Regions from separate parts of the Pseudoalteromonas sp. SCSIO_11900 genome, predicted to be linked through region 2. Evidence: predicted binding sites of a transcription regulator. Region 2 holds the regulator's gene; the other holds the start of a gene.

Region 1 (8,785 bases), 370 kb from region 2:
TTACCAAAAAAAATGACCTTCATAAATATATTATCCCTCCTCTAAACGACGCCCATTGCGTCGTTTTTTGTTTTTATTATCACTATTTTCACTGCTGGCTCATTTATTGCTTTATCGGTACTGAGTCAATTTTTTGGAGGTAGTTATGGCTATCAGTTTTGATAAAGCATTAGGCGTGCATCCGCATGCGATGTTGATCCGTTCGCAAAGAGCAGAAATGCTCGCTACTAATATCGCAAATGCTGATACGCCCGGCTATAAAGCAAAAGATATCGACTTTGCCTCAGCATTAAAAACGGCAAAGTCCAACCAACTAAGCGGCAATACCATGGTAAGAACCAATGAAAAACACATTGCCGGTGGTACTCGTAGTGTAGGTGGTAATGAATTATTTCGTACGCCAAATCAAACAGATACGGGTGATGGTAACTCTGTTGATATACAAGTGGAACGGAACTTGTATACACAGAATGCTATGGAGTATCAGGCCAGTGTCCAGTTTCTTAATGGTAAATTTAAAGGCCTGAAAAAAGCCCTCGGTAGTCAAGGAGCCTAATTATGAGTTTATATAATGTGTTTGATATTGCTGGTTCAGGTATGAGCGCGCAAAACGTGCGATTAAATACCACGGCAAGTAATATCTCTAACGCCAATACAATTAGCTCTTCGCAAAATGAGACGTACCGAGCGCGACAACCTGTATTTGCTGCGGAGCTTACAAAAGCGTCAGCGTCAGCAAGCAACCCACAGGGCTCTGCCGTTGGTGTAAAAGTGTTAGGAGTGGTTGAAAGTAATAAACCACTACAAATCGAATATAACCCAAATCACCCGAGTGCGGATGAAAATGGATATATTTACAAACCCAACGTGAATGTTGTTGAGGAGATGGCAAATATGATTTCTGCTTCTCGCTCTTATCAGACAAATGTTCAAGTTGCTGATGCAGCTAAGCAAATGTTAAGTAAAACACTGCTGTTAGGTCAGCGGTAACTGAGGGTAGCTCATGAGTAACGATATTAGTACTTCTTCATCCTATATGGACTCTTTACGTTGGCAAGATAAGCAAGTGCCAAAAAAAGAAGAGAGTGATGCGTTAACCCAAGAAGATTTCTTTTCGTTGTTAACACAGCAGTTGTCATATCAAGATCCCAGCAAACCAGCTGATAACGATCAGATGATTGCACAAATGACAAACTTTACTATGGCTGAAGGGATCTCAAATTTAAACTCTAACTTTGAGTCTTTAGCTGCGTCGATGACATCAAATTCAGCATTGCAAGCATCAACATTGGTTGGTAAGCAAGCGCTGCTGGAGTCTGACACACTTGAGCTTAATGAGTCGGGTGAGGTAAAGGGAGCGATTGTTGCTGAAAAGCCGGTAGACAATTTAACGCTTCGTATTGAAGATGCATCCGGGCAATTAGTTAAAACTATTGATTTAGGCACGCAGCCTGCAGGTGCGGTTCGCTTTGCATGGGATGGTAAAAACGAAGCGGGTGAACGACTTCCTCCTGGTGAATACGAGGTTAAAGCTGAAGGCAGTACGGATGGCGAATTTTCTAGCTTACCAATTGCCTCATTCAAAAATATTGAGAGTGTTAATATTAATGGCTCAAGCGGCATTATTATTAACACAAAAGAAGGTGCGGTTAGGCTGACTGATGTCGCAGAAATCGCGTAATAGATTTTATGTATTTTTTTAGCCAATAGGCTAAATATTTTCTAGGTTAGAGGTTAATTATGAGCTTCAATATTGCATTAACAGGCCTTGCTGCCGCACAAAAAGATTTAGATGTTACCGCCAATAATATTGCCAACGTAAATACCACGGGCTTTAAAGAGTCTCGCGCTGAATTTGCTGATGTATACGCATCATCAGTATTTAGCGCCGGTAAAACAAAAAATGGTGATGGTGTACAAACCACTATGGTTGCCCAGCAGTTTCATCAGGGCTCGCTGCAGTTTACTAATAATTCACTGGATTTAGCGATCACAGGTGAGGGGTATTTTGCTACCAGCCAAGACCTAGGCGCGCAAGATTTTACTTACACACGTGCCGGCGCATTTAAGTTAAACAAAGACAACTTTGTTGTAGATGCTAAAGGTAATTTTTTACAAAGCTTCCCAGTTGATGAAGTTAGTGGTGATACGACCTCTGTAAGTCTTAGTACTTCATCTGCTTTACAAATACCCGATTCTTCGGGCTCTCCGCGCTCTACTTCAAACGTTTATACATCATTTAACGTCGATTCTCGAGAAGATGTAATAGCTGTCCCTTTTGATGCAACAGACAGTACTACTTATAACTCTTCGACATCGACCACAATGTATGACTCACTTGGTGAGCCACATGTTCTACAATTCTTTTTTGTAAAAACAGCGCCTAATGAATGGCAAGTACATGGTACGCTTGATAAAACTCCCTTTGATGCAACTGGTGCCGCGACAGCAACACCAAGCGCGCTAAGTACCTTTGGGTTTGATGCTAGCGGTTTGCCTGCAACGACTAATGGTGCTCCAAATGTTGGTCCAACCTTTACTGATGTTAATTTAACCGGAGCTAATTTATCGGGTATTTTATCTAATGGCGCCCAATTTGATGATATTGCGATTAATTGGCGCGATGAGGCCGGTACTGCAAATAAAACGCCTACTCAATATGCGAGTCGCTTTGAGGTGAAAGCACTAGAGCAAGATGGTGCGACAGTAGGTCGCTTAGCGGGTATTGACATTGGTACAGATGGAAAAGTCGTTGCATCTTACAGTAATGGTGATTCAACTTACTTAGGTCAAGTTGCCATGGTGCGCTTTTCAAACTCACAAGGTTTGCAGCAAGTAGGTGATACTTCATGGAAAAAAAGTTTAACCTCGGGCGAGCCAATAGCGGGTGAGCCAGGTTCAGGCACACTAGGCAACATTAACTCGTCAGCTCTTGAGCAATCTAACGTAAACTTAACCAATGAGCTGGTTGATTTGATTAGTGCGCAGCGTAACTTCCAAGCAAACTCTCGTGCGCTTGAGGTTAACTCAACTATTCAACAAAACATCCTTCAGATCAGATAATCATGTTTTGATTTACTAAGGCTGCTTAGTGCAGCCTTTTTTATTCCTCTTCTAAAATCTTATTCACACTTAAATTTAATTTGGCACTTATATTGCATTTACTCATACATAGATTTCTTAATGAGTCGATGTTATGGATAAAATGGTCTACATAGCGGCATCTGGCGCTAAACAAAGCATGCAAGGGCTTGCTCTTAAAGCCAATAATTTGGCAAATGCGAATACCACTGGGTTTAAATCTGATTTTGCGCAAGCACGGTCAATGCAGGCTTTCGGTGAAGGTTTGCCGACTCGTGTTTTTGCTATGCAGGAGCGCCCAGGATCAAACATGACATCGGGCGGTGTTGTCGAAACAGGCCGTAGCCTTGATATTGCTATGAGTGATAACGCATGGCTGAGTGTTCAGGATGCCTCTGGTAATGAAGCCTACACAAAAGTGGGTTCGTTAAATATAACGGCTGAAGGTATGTTAACTACCAGCGACGGTCGTCAAGTTATTGGCGAAGGTGGGCCAGTCATATTACCGGTACCGATTGAAAAAATTGAATTTAGCAAAGATGGCACTATTCAAGTTCGCCCTCAAGGTGCACCGGCTAACTTTTTAGAAGAAGTTGATCGGCTAAAAGTGGTTGATGCAAACAACGCCACGCTCGAAAAGGGTAACGATGGCTTATTTAGAGCTAAACCAGGCCAAATAGTTGAAACATCAGCCAATGTACAAGTATTAGGTGGCACATTAGAAAAATCGAATGTAAATCCTGTGCATGAAATGGTCGATATGATCAGTCATCAACGCCAATTTGAATTACAAGTAAAACTGATGAAAACAGCTGAAGAGATTGACGAACGTCAAGAACAGCTGATGCGCATCGTTTAACTTTAACGTGAGGATATTATTATGAATCCAGCATTATGGATAAGTAAAACAGGGCTTGACGCTCAACAAACTGATATATCGGTTATATCAAATAACTTAGCGAACGCCAGTACAGTGGGTTACAAAAAAAGCCGCGCTATTTTTGAAGACTTACTCTACCAAAATATTAATCAACCAGGCGGTCGCTCATCGCAAGACACCGAAATGCCGTCAGGTTTAATGCTTGGTGCGGGTACTAAGGTGGTGGCTAACCAAAAAAACTTTTCGCAAGGTAATATGCTCACCACTGAAAATTCATTAGATTGGATGATTTCAGGTCCTGGCTTTTTTGAAGTATTGCAACCGGATGGCAATATTGCTTATTCGCGTAACGGCCAGTTTACTACTGACGGTGAGGGGCGTGTTGTAACCTCGGGTGCCGGTTACGTTGTTCAGCCTGAAATGAATGTACCTGACGATGCACAGTCGATCACCGTATCTCAAGACGGTGAAGTGTCAGTTCGCGTTAAAGGTCAGGCCGAAAACGTGGTTATTGGTCAGATCACGATTAGTGATTTTATTAATCCGTCGGGCCTTGAGCCTATAGGGCAAAACCTTTATACCGAAACTGCGGTAAGTGGTGCGCCTGTTCAAGGTAACCCGGGGGTTGAGGGCTTAGGTACAATTATTCAAGGTTCACTTGAAACATCAAATGTAAATGTGACCGAAGAGTTGGTTAATTTGATTGAAACTCAGCGAGTTTACGAAATGAACTCAAAGGTAATTTCAGCGGTTGATGAAATGATGAGCTACATCAATCAACAATTATAGTTTTGGGGGATTGTATGCGTAATATTATGTTATTTGCAGTAGGGACTTTACTGTTAAGCGGTTGTGTATCTACACAAAATAATGAAGTAGTGCAGGACGATCCCTACTATGCACCTATGTATCCTGAGCCTAATATGGAGCCAGTGGTAGCAACAGGCTCTTTATTCAGTACTCAGTTATCTAATGACTTATATGCCGATAAAAAAGCACTTAGAACAGGCGATATCATTACTGTTAAATTGCAAGAGTCAACCCAAGCCACAAAAGCGGCTAAAACAGAAACAGATAAACAAACAGATGCTAGCCTCGATCCTGTTATTGGTTTAGGTGGTTTACCGGTTAATATTGGTGGCGATAGTATTCAATTTGGGGTTGGTAGTGATGCGTCGTTTAAAGGTGACTCAAAATCAAATCAATCAAACAGCCTAGTTGGCGATATTTCGGTTAACGTGATGCGAGTATTACCAAATGGTAATTTAGTGATTCGTGGTGAAAAATGGCTAACGCTAAATACCGGTGAAGAATTTATTCGCTTAGAGGGGTTAGTGCGTCCACAAGATGTTAATGCTGATAATACCGTTGAGTCTAATCGTATTGCGAATGCGCGTATTCAGTATTCAGGTAAGGGTCAAACTCAAGAGGCACAAAGCCCGGGTTGGTTAACGCGTTTCTTTAGTAGCTCATTGTTTCCCTTTTAGAGGACATTCAACATGAATGGTTTTAAAGTTTTTTGTTTTATGGTGCTACTAGGCTGGCAATTTACTGCCAGTGCTGAGCGAATTAAAGATGTGTCTATGGTCGAAGGGGTGCGCTCAAACCAATTAGTGGGCTATGGATTGGTTGTTGGTTTACCGGGTACCGGAGAGCAAAGCCGTTTTACCGAGCAAAGTTTTAAAGGCATGCTTAATAGTTTTGGTATTACACTACCTGCGAGTTTAAAGCCAAAAATTAAAAATGTTGCAGCAGTCGCGGTTCATGCTGAACTCCCCCCATTTAGAAAGCCAGGGCAAACTATAGACATTACTGTGTCATCAATTGGTAGTGCGGGAAGCTTACGTGGCGGTACGTTATTACAAACATTTTTAAAAGGGGTTGATGGCAATGTATACGCTATTGCACAAGGGAGCTTAATTGTTGGTGGCTTAGGTGCTGAAGGCCTAGATGGTAGCCGAGTCGTGATTAATACGCCAACCGTAGGGCGTGTGCCAAACGGTGCCACGGTTGAACGTGCCGTTAAAAGCCCATTTATGCAAAACGACTATATTACCTTTAATTTAAACCGTCCGGACTTTACAACCGCAAAACGTTTAGAGAAAACCATTAATGATTTAATCGGCCCAAATAGCGCACAAGCACTCGATGCCGCCTCTATTCGGGTTGTTGCGCCACGAGATGCCTCGCAGCGCGTATCGTATTTATCGACCCTTGAAAACTTAGAATTTAAGCCTGCGGATACTTCGGCAAAAATAATTGTTAATTCGCGTACCGGCACCATCGTTATAGGCAAAAATGTAAAATTACAACCTGCGGCAATTACCCATGGTGGTTTAACAGTCACGATTGCTGAGCAACAAAATGTGGCGCAGCCAAACCCGTTAGCAGAAGGCGAAACCGTTGTTACACAGCAAAGTATTATTGATGTTAATCAAGATGATTCACGCGCTTTTGTATTTGATCCTGGTGTGAGTCTTGATGATTTAGTTCGCGCAATTAATGAAGTTGGCGCTGCTCCTGGTGATTTAATGGCGATTCTTGAAGCACTTAAAGAAGCCGGCGCCATAAATGGTCAGCTTGTTGTAATTTAGTTTTATAAGACCCTATTTAGGGTCTTTAACAGTTAACCTAAAAAAAGACGCGGCATAAAGCCGCTGTTACCTCAGCAATATAAACCTACACAATAAGTAGCAGCGAGTTTACCTCGCGTCTCTCACTTAGTTTAATTTCTGCCTAGAACCTAGAACCTAGAACCTAGAACCTAGAACCTTTCACTTCACTTGGCTCAATTATTGCATTTAACTAAGAATTATTAATTATTGTGTCAAAAAGCTGATGGAAACAAATCATCTAGATAAGCAAAACTTTTTTGATTTAGGCAACTTAGACTCTTTGCGTCGAGATGCTTTAAACAGCGGTGATGCATCAACCGATGCATCTAAAGCGGCGTTAAAAAAAGCAGCGGCACAATTTGAAGCTATTTTTACCCAAATGCTGCTTAAAAGTATGCGTAAAGCTAATGAGGCTTTTGAAGATAAAGAAAGCCCGTTTAATGCTAGCGGCGTGAAATTTTTTGAAGAAATGCACGACCAACAAATGGCCTCAGAGCTTTCATCAAATGGCTCTTTGGGACTTGCAGATTTAATTGTGCAGCAACTATCGCCAGATGGAAAAAACTTTATGCCAGGCTCTGTACTTCGCACAACGTCTGATTTCTTTAGTGATCAACGTGCGGGTAGCACCTTACCTCATCAAGAAAATCAAAAGGTCACTGCAAAAGTACCGCTTGTTGATTCAACTGAAAAAAGCGAACAAAACACAGCGCCTAAGACATTTGAAAATGCTGAGGAATTTGTAAGCACCGTGTGGGAACACGCAAAAACAGCGGCTAAAAAAATTGGTTTAAATCCGGCGGTTATGGTCGCGCAAGCGGCATTAGAAACTGGTTGGGGTAAACATATTATTAGTAAAGGTGATGGTAATAGCTCAAACAACTTATTCAATATTAAGTCAGATAAAAGTTGGCAGGGTGAAAAGGCCAGTAAGGTCACTTTAGAGTTTGAGCAAGGTGCTGCAGTTAAAAAGCAAGCAAGCTTTAGAGCGTATGATTCGATAAAAGATAGCGTGAATGATTTTGTAGATTTTTTAACACAAAACCCGCGCTATCAAGATGCATTAAACAATACGGCAAAGCCGCATAAGTTCTTAGACTCTTTACAGCAAGCCGGTTATGCAACCGACCCTAATTATGCTGACAAAATAAAAAGGGTGTTAAACAGTAACGAATTGAAGAATATCGCCACAAGCGTGATCCGCCAAGGAGTAGAGTAACATGTCGTTTAATTTATTAAATATTGCAAATTCAGGAATAAGAGCAAACTCTGAGTTATTGCAAACGACAAGTAAAAACATCTCAAATGTTAATACCGAAGGGTATGTACGTGAGCGCACCGAATTTACCACCATGATTGATAATCAGGTGGGCCGTGGTCAAACGTACCGGTTATTGAATGAGTTTGCGCAAAAGCAATTAAATCGAGATACTTCAAATAAAAGTTTTTTTGATCAATTCGTTAGTGAAGCGAGTCGGGTTGATCAAATTTTTTCAGAAAAATCAAATAGCCTATCAACTAGTATCAACTCAATGTTTAATAACGTGCAAGAAGCGCTTAATCAACCTTCCTCAACAGTTGCTCGTTCATTAGTGATGAGTGATGCACAAAATTTAGTTGATCAAATGGACCGACTTGCAGGTATTGTTTCTGAGCAAAAAGCGGTTGTTAATGAGCAATTAGAAATCTTTTCTGAAGAGGCTAATACGCTTATTGAAAGTATTAGTTCGCTGAATCAAGAAATTGCGGGTGTTCATGGTACCAGGAATGAAGCCGATGCGAGCTCAGCTTACAATGAGCGTGATAAAGCAATTCGCGATTTATCTGAGCTGATTGATATAGAAACACTCGATGGCCCCAATGGTGAAAAACAAGTGTTTATGGGCAGCGGTGAAGCCGTTGTAATGCAAAACGGCTCGTTTAACTTGTTTTCGATGCGCGGCGACCCGGATCCAAACTTTAAAGAACTGCGCTTAGATGTAAATGGCGGCAAAGCTGTGCCGCTTGAAGTTGATGCCAGTAAATTAAAAGGCAAAATAGGTGGTTTACTTGCCTTCAGAGACGATATTTTAGTACCTGCGCAAAATCAAATAGGCCAAATGGGCATTGCGCTTGCTGATTCGTTTAATCAGCAAAACCGTTTAGGTATGGATGCAAACGGTGAGCTTGGAGGGGATATTTTTGATATCCCAACGGTCAGTGCTTTTGT
Region 2 (8,785 bases):
TGTTCTAAAGCTTCAGGCATTGGCGTCCTTAATTAAATTTTATTACACGATGATGGGGTATTGCTTTATCTTACTTTATATCAGCAAACTACCTCAACCACTATTAATCTAAGTTTAGGATGATGAGTTAATAATGAACTTTTTTATTCTTGCTCATTAAATCGTTGGTCAATGAGTTCACCTATTGCGCTAAGTGCAGGCTCAGCGTCGGGGCCTTCGCATACCACCTTAACTTCTTTGCCTTGGCTGCTTTCGAGTAACATAAGTGCCAGCACGCTATCGCCAGCGGCTTGTTTGTCATCTTGAAATAAAGTGATTGTGGCATCAAATTGCACAGAAAGCTGAGCTAATACTGTCGCCGCTCTAGCGTGTAATCCTAATTTGTTTTTTATTAAAAATGTATTTTCTAAGCGCATGACATGTTCTCGCAAGCTTTATTCTTGTTCTCGGTGGCGAATTTTTACATTGGGATGACTCATTGCAAAGCTTTCGCCAATGGTTTGCGCTAAATAAACAGAGCGGTGTTGCCCACCGGTGCAGCCAATTGCAATAGTTAAGTAGCTGCGATTATTTCGTTCTAAATGCGGCAGCCATGTTTGCACAAATGTTTGAATTTGCCATGTAAATTTTTGCACTATACTGTGACTTGCTAGGTAGTCTTTTACTGGTTGATCCAGCCCTGTAAGTAGCTTTAGTTCAGGCTCCCAATGCGGGTTTGGTAAAAAACGGGCATCGAATACGTAATCTGCTTCTTTAGGGAGGCCGTGTTTAAAACCAAATGACTCAAAGGTAATGATCAGTTGTTTATCTTTTTTTCCGAGTATTTTTTCACGAATAGACTCAGCAAGCTGATGCACACTTAAATCTGTGGTATCAATCATATAATCAGCACGATTAATCAATACATCAAGCAGTTGTTTTTCTTTTTTTATGGCTAAATCAAGCGGCAAAGAATCAATAGATAAAGGGTGAAGACGACGCGTTTCCGAAAAGCGTTTTATTAATGTTTGATCGTCACTGTCTAAATAAAATACCGTTGGTTTAGTAAAACCAGGTAAATATTCAATGATTTCATTAAACTGCTGTTGCTCTTTAGGTAGGTTACGTACATCAACACTCACAGCAATTTTATTATAACTGTCGGAAACACTGCGCACTAATGATGGTAATAAATTAAGAGGAATATTGTCTACACAATAATAACCTAAGTCTTCCACAACGCGTAACGCCACAGATTTACCTGACCCTGAGCGACCGCTTATAATTATTAATTCCATTTACCACCTTTCTTTATTACTACGATTGACTGACGATAACCTGATACAGTTCGCTATCCGATTTGGCGGCGCGTAACTGTTTACAAAATTCTTTATCATTGAGCTTATCAGCAATCGTGGCTAGCGTCTTCAAATGCTGCTGATTATCGCCATCGGGAACAATTAACGCGACAAAAATGTCAACCGGTCGGTTATCAATCGCATCAAAATTAATAGCTGTTTCGCTCACTAAAATCAAAGCTAGGGGTTCTTGAGCACCACTCATGCGACCATGTGGAATAGCAATGCCTCGACCAATGCCTGTACTTCCAAGCTTTTCTCTTGCAGTTAATGCATTAAGAATATCTTGTTGTGTTAAATAGGGCAGCTTATTGTGAGCCAATTCACTGATAAATTCTAAAATTCTTTTTTTACTATTAAAAAGGACCGCAGCTTTACTGCAGTCCTGACAGATAAGTGAGCTTAGTTTCATAGTGTTAGTGTCGAGCAAGTTTCTCTTTGTGTTTAATTACTTGACGATCTAGCTTGTCAATGAGCGAGTCTATAGCGGCATACATATCTTGATGCTCAGTAGAAGCAAAAATCTCAGCGCCACTAACATGAACGGTTGCTTCAGCTTTTTGGTTTAGTTTTTCTACATCGAGAATAACGTGCACATTCGTTATGTGATCAGTGTGCCTCTGTAACTTCGAAAATTTGCTATTTACGTAGTCTCTAAGCGAGTCGGTAATATCTACATGACGACCAGTTAAATTCAGTTGCATAAACATTTTCCTCTTTGTTGTACGCCTTAAATCAAACTTTTACGTTGATTAGACGGGGGAATAGCTAGAGATTCGCGATATTTTGCTATAGTTCTCCTCGCTACTTTAATTCCTTGCTCTGCCAATATATCTGCAATTTTACTATCACTCAATGGTTTAGCTGAGTTTTCTGCAGCGATTAATTTTTTAATTAATGCTCGTATTGCTGTTGATGAGCATTCGCCACCATTTTCAGTACTTACATGGCTTGAAAAGAAATATTTAAGCTCAAAAATGCCACGTGGTGTGTGCATGTATTTTTGCGTAGTAACACGTGAAATAGTCGACTCGTGCATTTCCACCATTTCAGCCACATCGTTAAGTACCATAGGCTTCATCGCCTCAGGACCATGTTCAAAAAAGGCCTGTTGTTGCTGCACAATACAGTTAGTTACTTTAAGCAGCGTGTCGTTTCTACTTTCTAAGCTTTTTATAAACCATTTAGCCTCTTGTAAGTGCGAGCGAATAAACTGGCTATCACCACTTGATTTAACCGTACGCGACATAGCTGCATATTGGCTATTTACTCTGATCTTAGGCATGCTATCTGGGTTTAGTTCAACCACCCAACGGCCTTTTACTTTTTTAACCGACACGTCAGGAATAACGTACTCAGACTCTTCTCTGACAATAGTGTCTGCCGGTTTTGGGCTGAGCGTATGAATCAGCGTCATGATTTCTTTAAGCTCATCTTCTTTAAGCTTTGTTTTTTTCATCAACGTGCGATAATCACGCGCAGCCAGTAAATCAATATGATCGGTTAAGATCATTTTTGTTTCGTTTAAAAAAGGTGTGTCTTTATCAAATTGATTTAGCTGAATACACAAGCACTCTTGTAAACTACGCGCGGCTATTCCCACTGGATCAAATAGTTGAATACGCTTTAGTACCGCTTCTATTTCGTCAAGTTCAACTTCATCTTCGGCGTCGTTTTCTTGGTTAAAGCTTTCTAATATTTCTTCACAGCTAAGGGTTAGAATCCCTGAGTCGTCCACAGCTTCTACAATTGCAATAGCTATCGCTTCATCGGTAGGGCTAAACGGCGTCAGTTGAAGTTGCCACATTAAATACTCATGCAGCGTTTCAGTCGAAGAGCCTTGATAAATAGATTCATCTTCTGGCATTGGGCCCGATGAAGAGGCAGGCGCAGCACTCATATATTCATCCCAAGTGACATCCATAGCCATATCATCGCTAATGGTGTCTTTGGTCATTGCTTCACCGCTATCTTGCTCATACTCGCTAGGTTTATCGTCGGCTGAGGCACTTAGCGTTAAGTCATCGTTATCGGCTTTTTGTTCGTTTTTACCTGCAGTGTCTTCGCTGTAATCGTGTTCTTCAACTTCAAGCAAGGGGTTGCTATCGAGCGCTTCTTGAATTTCTTGCTGGAGATCCAATGTACTGAGTTGCAATAAGCGAATTGCTTGTTGCAACTGTGGAGTCATTGTAAGTTGCTGGCCCATGCGCAGCTGTAATGATTGCCTCATGTATCTCTAACAATCCTTTTAAATTACGGTCTGTTGACCTTTACGATTAAAATTTGTTCAAACTAGGGGCGGTTTAATTGCGGCGCGAGGTTTGTAACCTAGTGGGCTAAGTCAAAACCGAGCAACAAAGAGTAAATCGTCCCTAGGCAGAACCCGAAGGGCAGCGCCTGTTTGGCATTGATGCTGCGTTATCGCCTATTTATGGGGGAATACCACACCACATAGGCTCTGCCTTGCCTAAATACCAAACAGACTGCTGCAAATTCAACCTTGATAGGTCAACAGACCTAAGTATGATTAATCTTAGCAGATGCTTAGTGGAATAACACACATATTAGAGCTTGAACTGCTCGCCCAAATAAACATCGCGTACTGTTTTATCGTTTAATACGTATTCAGGAGTGCCTGATGCAATTAACTCCCCATGAGAAACTATGTAGGCTTTTTCACAAACATCAAGTGTTTCGCGCACGTTATGATCTGTAATAAGGACGCCAATGCCACGGTTTTTAAGATGCTCTATAATCTTTTTAATATCTAATACTGAGATAGGATCAACCCCCGCAAAGGGTTCGTCTAAAAGGATAAATTTAGGGTTTGCTGCAAGCGCGCGAGCAATTTCAACGCGGCGACGTTCACCACCTGATAAAGCCATACCTTGACTATCGCGGATATGCTGAATGCTAAATTCATCAAGTAAATTATTTAAAGTATCTTCGCGTTGTTGTTTATTTAATTCTTTACGTGTTTCTAAGATAGCCATTAAGTTTTGATAAACAGTCAGCTTTCTAAAAATAGACGACTCTTGCGGTAAATAACCAATCCCTAAACGCGCTCGGCTGTGCATCGGTAATAAAGTAATATCTTTATCATCAATTGATATTTTGCCTTTATCGCTAGGTACAAGGCCTACAATCATATAAAAGGTGGTGGTTTTACCTGCACCATTAGGGCCAAGTAACCCCACAATACTGCCAGCTTCAACCTCTAGGCCAACGTTTTTCACCACTTCACGACCTTTGTAGCTTTTAGCTAATAGCTCTGCTTTTAATGTGCTCATGGTTGGCCTTTATCATCTTCTTTTTTATTTTCAACAGGCACTAAAATAGTGTGTACACGGTCTGTTGAGTTTTCGTCTTTTTCTGCGCTAATTAACTGCTGCTCGATATCGTAAGTGATACTTTTAGCTGTTATTTTTTGACCTGCTTGAGCAATGCTTGCATCGCCGATTAAGGTTAAAAAACGCAGCGACACATCGTAACGCACTTCATTAGCACTGGCGCTCATTATGGTGCCATCAGCTTGTGTTTCTTCAAAATATGCAGGGCTGCCTGTGGCAATTAATAACTGTTTGTTATCGCCTAGGTTATCGCGTTTATGCACTTCTAAACGGTCAGCTGTGATACGGCGATTACCATGAATAATTTCAACATTTTTCTCAAAAATGCCTACGTTTTCTTTTAATTGGCCTTCTTGTTTATCTGCACTAATTGAAATTTGATTCGCAGCGGGGGCTTCAGCAGGTTCAGCGCCATTACTGTTAAAAGCAATTAATAGTGAGGGAACAATTAAAATTTTAAATAGATTATTGGTCATAATATAGGGTTCGCGTATGGTTAATAAGTTTAATCACCTCGGTTTTTAAATCTGCCTCAAGGCCTTTACCTGTGATTTTTAAATTAGGTCCTGTAATAACGACAGGCTGCTGTGATTGCATGGTTAATAGTTTTATATCAACATTGATGGTCTGGGCGGTGATCGTATCGATCATGGCGTTATCTACTAAGTTTTGAGCGGTTACATTACCCTCTAACACCAGTTGACGGTCGTCGTAGAGGGTGGCTTCATCGGCGTTAATACGCCATGTTTGCTGCTCGTTGTATAGAGTGAATATAGGCTTTTCAAAAAAGGTAAAACCGAGTTGTTGATACAACTCCATTTTTACCGCAGTTACCTTATGGCTCACTTTACCTTGTTCATCATAAGCCGTTTGTTTTAGCTCAATAGCGGTATAATCAGGCTTAGCAATAACTTGTGTTTCTTCGCTTGCAGTAATATCAACCTTAGTAAAATAAGGATACCAGAGCCAAACCATACAGCTTATGAATAAAACGCTCAGTATAATGCGCGCTACATTCATGAACTCGTTCCTTGGCTAGTCAGTGGCTTGCTATTTTCGAGCATAAGTAAGTCTGTCAGCTCTCTTACCGCACCAAAACCGCCGGGTAGTTGGGTTACATAATGTGATAAACGTTTAATAAGTGGATGAGCATCGTTTACGGCAACCGCAAAACCGACTTGCTCCATTACTGGCATGTCTGGGCCATCATCACCTATATAAGCAATTTGATCATCGCTAAGCGCTAATTTTTGTTTTAATTCTTGATAGGCTATAAGTTTGTCTTCTTGGCCTTGATATATATGTTGTACGGTTAAACTGCTCATACGTTGCTGCACTATATGAGAATGGCGCCCGGTGATCACAGCGACTTCAAAACCGCTGTTAATCAGGGCTTTGATACCAAATCCGTCTTTGGTGTTAAATGCTTTGAGTTCTTCACCTTGGTTTCCAAGGTAAATACGCCCATCAGAAAATACACCATCAATATCACAAATTAATAGCTTTACTTTTTTTGCGCGCGCCTTTGCATCATCACTTAGCGGTTGATAGAGATCTTCAAATTGCATTTATAGCACTCCCGCTTTAAGTAAGTCTTGCATATTTAGTGCGCCAATCGGTTGATTATGCTCATTAATTACAATTAAGCCATTAATACGTTTTTGTTCCATAATATTTAACGCTTCAGCCGCGAGCATCTCTTGGGTGGCTGTAGTACACGACTTGGTCATCACAACATTAATTTCAGTGCTATGAATGTCAATACGTTGCTCTAAAATACGGCGTAAATCGCCATCGGTAAACAGGCCTGATAATTGCTGGTCACTATCAACAATAGCGGTCATGCCGAGTCCTTTGGCCGACATTTCAATTAAGGCATCTTTAATCGTTTGCGTCTCGTTAATGATAGGCGTATCAGCACCACTGTGCATAACATCTTTAAGAGTTAAGAGTAATCGCTTGCCTAAGCTACCACCAGGGTGCGATAGTGCAAAATCATCAGCAGTAAAGCCACGTGCTTCTAATAATGCCACCGCCATGGCATCACCCATAGCGAGTGTGGCAGTGGTACTTGCAGTAGGTGCTAAGCCCAATGAGCAGGCTTCTTGTTCAACTTTAATACACACATGCACATTTGCCAATGTTGCCATGGTTGAGCCTTGGTTGCCTGTCATGGCAATCATTTTGGCACCAATGCGCTTTAATACCGGAATAATATTAAGTACTTCGCTGGTTTCACCAGAGTTTGAAATGAGGATAACCACATCATTTGCTGTGATCATTCCTAAATCACCATGGCTTGCTTCACCCGGGTGGACAAAAAATGCGGGGCTGCCGGTACTGGCAAGAGTGGCGGCTATTTTGTTACCAATATGACCTGATTTACCCATGCCAATAACAATAATACGACCTGGGCAGTCATACATTAATTGACAGGCTTGGTTAAAGCTTTCATTAACGTATTGTGTAATATCGCTGAGTGCTTGGCGTTCAATCTCTAGAACACGTAACCCTTGTTGAATAAAGTTTAGCGTTGCCATGGGCTATCCTACTTGACTAAAAATATAACCTTGGTAAATCATAAATGCGACGATGAGCAAGCCACCTTCTATTCTATTGATACGTCTTTGACCTCTAAAGTTCAATGACATAGCAATTAGCGCCAAGGTTGCGCCAATCATAATAATAACATCACGGTTAGCTACCGAAGCATCGATAACCGATGGATTAATTAATCCTGCCAGCGGTAATACCGCTAAAATATTAAAAATATTCGAACCAACTATGTTACCCAGCGCTAAGTCATCTTCATTTTTAAGTACACCTGCAATTGAAGCTGCAAGTTCAGGTAAGCTGGTGCCTATAGCAATAATGGTCAAACCAATCACTAAGTCACTTAAGCCAAAATATTTTGCGATATCAACGGCTGAGCCAACTAAAAAGTGTGAACTAACCGGCAGTAAAATCATACCCACTACCAGCCAAAAAACAGCTTTTTTGGTTGGTACGTTGTCAGGTACTTCGTCACAGGCTTCGCTCACAAACGGATCGTCTTGGTTTTTAGCTCGCAGTGAGACAAAAATAAGTCCGCCAATAAAAACAACAAAGCCAAATAATAAGGCTGCACCTTCAAAAAATGAAAAATAGTTATCTGAAAAAATATACCAAGTTGCAATGGAGACCAGCAGTACCAGTGGAATTTCACGTTTTAACGTACTTGAAGATACTGATAAGGGTCTTAAAAGGGCAGTAATACCTAAAACTAATAAGATGTTAGTGATGTTTGAACCAACTGCATTACCCACGGCAGTATCGGTTTTATTTGCCAAAGCTGCTGAAGCCGATACCATCATTTCAGGCGCTGAAGAGCCCATAGCTACCACGGTTAAACCTACAATTAGCGTTGGCACGCCAAAGTTTTTAGCCAGTGCTGCTGCACCATAAACAAACCTGTCTGCACTCCATACGAGAGCCGCAAAACCAAGAATTAAAATGACAAACGAGGTAACCATTATGATAAGCCAATTAATGTAAATTCAGATAGCGCGAATAGTAACAAAAGCCACCATAAAAGTATAAATAAAAGAATAAGGTGTAATACATTAGGCGGTTATTTTAAGTATTCTTTGGCGCTTTTTATATGCAATTTTAAGCCAAAGTTAAGGCTGCTTGAATCAACCTTATAACTCTTTTTGCGACACTATTACAAAATCTTACGAATTGTTTTTTCCATATTGGTTAAAAAACCCTTAAAATAGAAATATGAGAGAGTATTGTTATGGAGAGCGACTTGTCGCAATCAATAGTAGAAGTCAAGGATGTTACCTTTTCTAGAGGCGATAGGGTCATATATAAAAATATGAGCTTTGACGTACCTGAGGGTAAAATTACTGCCATTATGGGGCCAAGCGGAATTGGCAAAACCACGATGCTACGCCTAATAGGTGGCCAGCTTAAACCAGACTCCGGTGATATTTTATTTAAAAACGACAGCATTGTCGCTATGTCGCGCAAAGAACTCTACGCGGCACGTAAACGCATGAGTATGTTATTTCAAAGCGGTGCCTTATTTACTGATATGTCGGTGTTCGATAACAT

The links. Region 2 encodes sigma-54, which starts transcription at its own class of promoters, with help from an activator protein. Its sites were predicted from a motif close to GTTGGCACGNNNNTNGNNT; they were not measured.
Region 1: a site for sigma-54 is predicted at 3,143-3,161, ahead of BG00_RS07800 (flagellar basal body rod protein FlgF). Genes of this name have one in related genera too.

What each region holds. Positions count from the first base shown of each region.
Region 1 is NZ_KK070023.1:1,680,928-1,689,712, forward strand. Features, by position in the region: gene BG00_RS07775 (CheR family methyltransferase) at 1-16, shown strand, start outside; gene flgB (flagellar basal body rod protein FlgB) at 146-556, shown strand; gene flgC (flagellar basal body rod protein FlgC) at 559-990, shown strand; gene BG00_RS07790 (flagellar hook assembly protein FlgD) at 1,004-1,681, shown strand; gene flgE (flagellar hook protein FlgE) at 1,741-3,063, shown strand; gene BG00_RS07800 (flagellar basal body rod protein FlgF) at 3,197-3,940, shown strand; gene flgG (flagellar basal-body rod protein FlgG) at 3,962-4,750, shown strand; gene flgH (flagellar basal body L-ring protein FlgH) at 4,765-5,448, shown strand; gene BG00_RS07815 (flagellar basal body P-ring protein FlgI) at 5,461-6,555, shown strand; gene flgJ (flagellar assembly peptidoglycan hydrolase FlgJ) at 6,800-7,795, shown strand; gene flgK (flagellar hook-associated protein FlgK) at 7,797-8,785, shown strand, end outside.
Region 2 is NZ_KK070023.1:1,308,232-1,317,016, forward strand. Features, by position in the region: gene mgtE (magnesium transporter) at 1-20, opposite strand, end outside; gene BG00_RS06060 (HPr family phosphocarrier protein) at 144-416, opposite strand; gene rapZ (RNase adapter RapZ) at 435-1,277, opposite strand; gene ptsN (PTS IIA-like nitrogen regulatory protein PtsN) at 1,297-1,749, opposite strand; gene hpf (ribosome hibernation promoting factor) at 1,754-2,041, opposite strand; gene BG00_RS06080 (RNA polymerase factor sigma-54) at 2,068-3,567, opposite strand; gene lptB (LPS export ABC transporter ATP-binding protein) at 3,902-4,627, opposite strand; gene lptA (lipopolysaccharide transport periplasmic protein LptA) at 4,624-5,163, opposite strand; gene lptC (LPS export ABC transporter periplasmic protein LptC) at 5,153-5,707, opposite strand; gene kdsC (3-deoxy-manno-octulosonate-8-phosphatase KdsC) at 5,704-6,255, opposite strand; gene BG00_RS06105 (KpsF/GutQ family sugar-phosphate isomerase) at 6,256-7,227, opposite strand; gene BG00_RS06110 (calcium/sodium antiporter) at 7,231-8,199, opposite strand; gene BG00_RS06115 (ATP-binding cassette domain-containing protein) at 8,466-8,785, shown strand, end outside.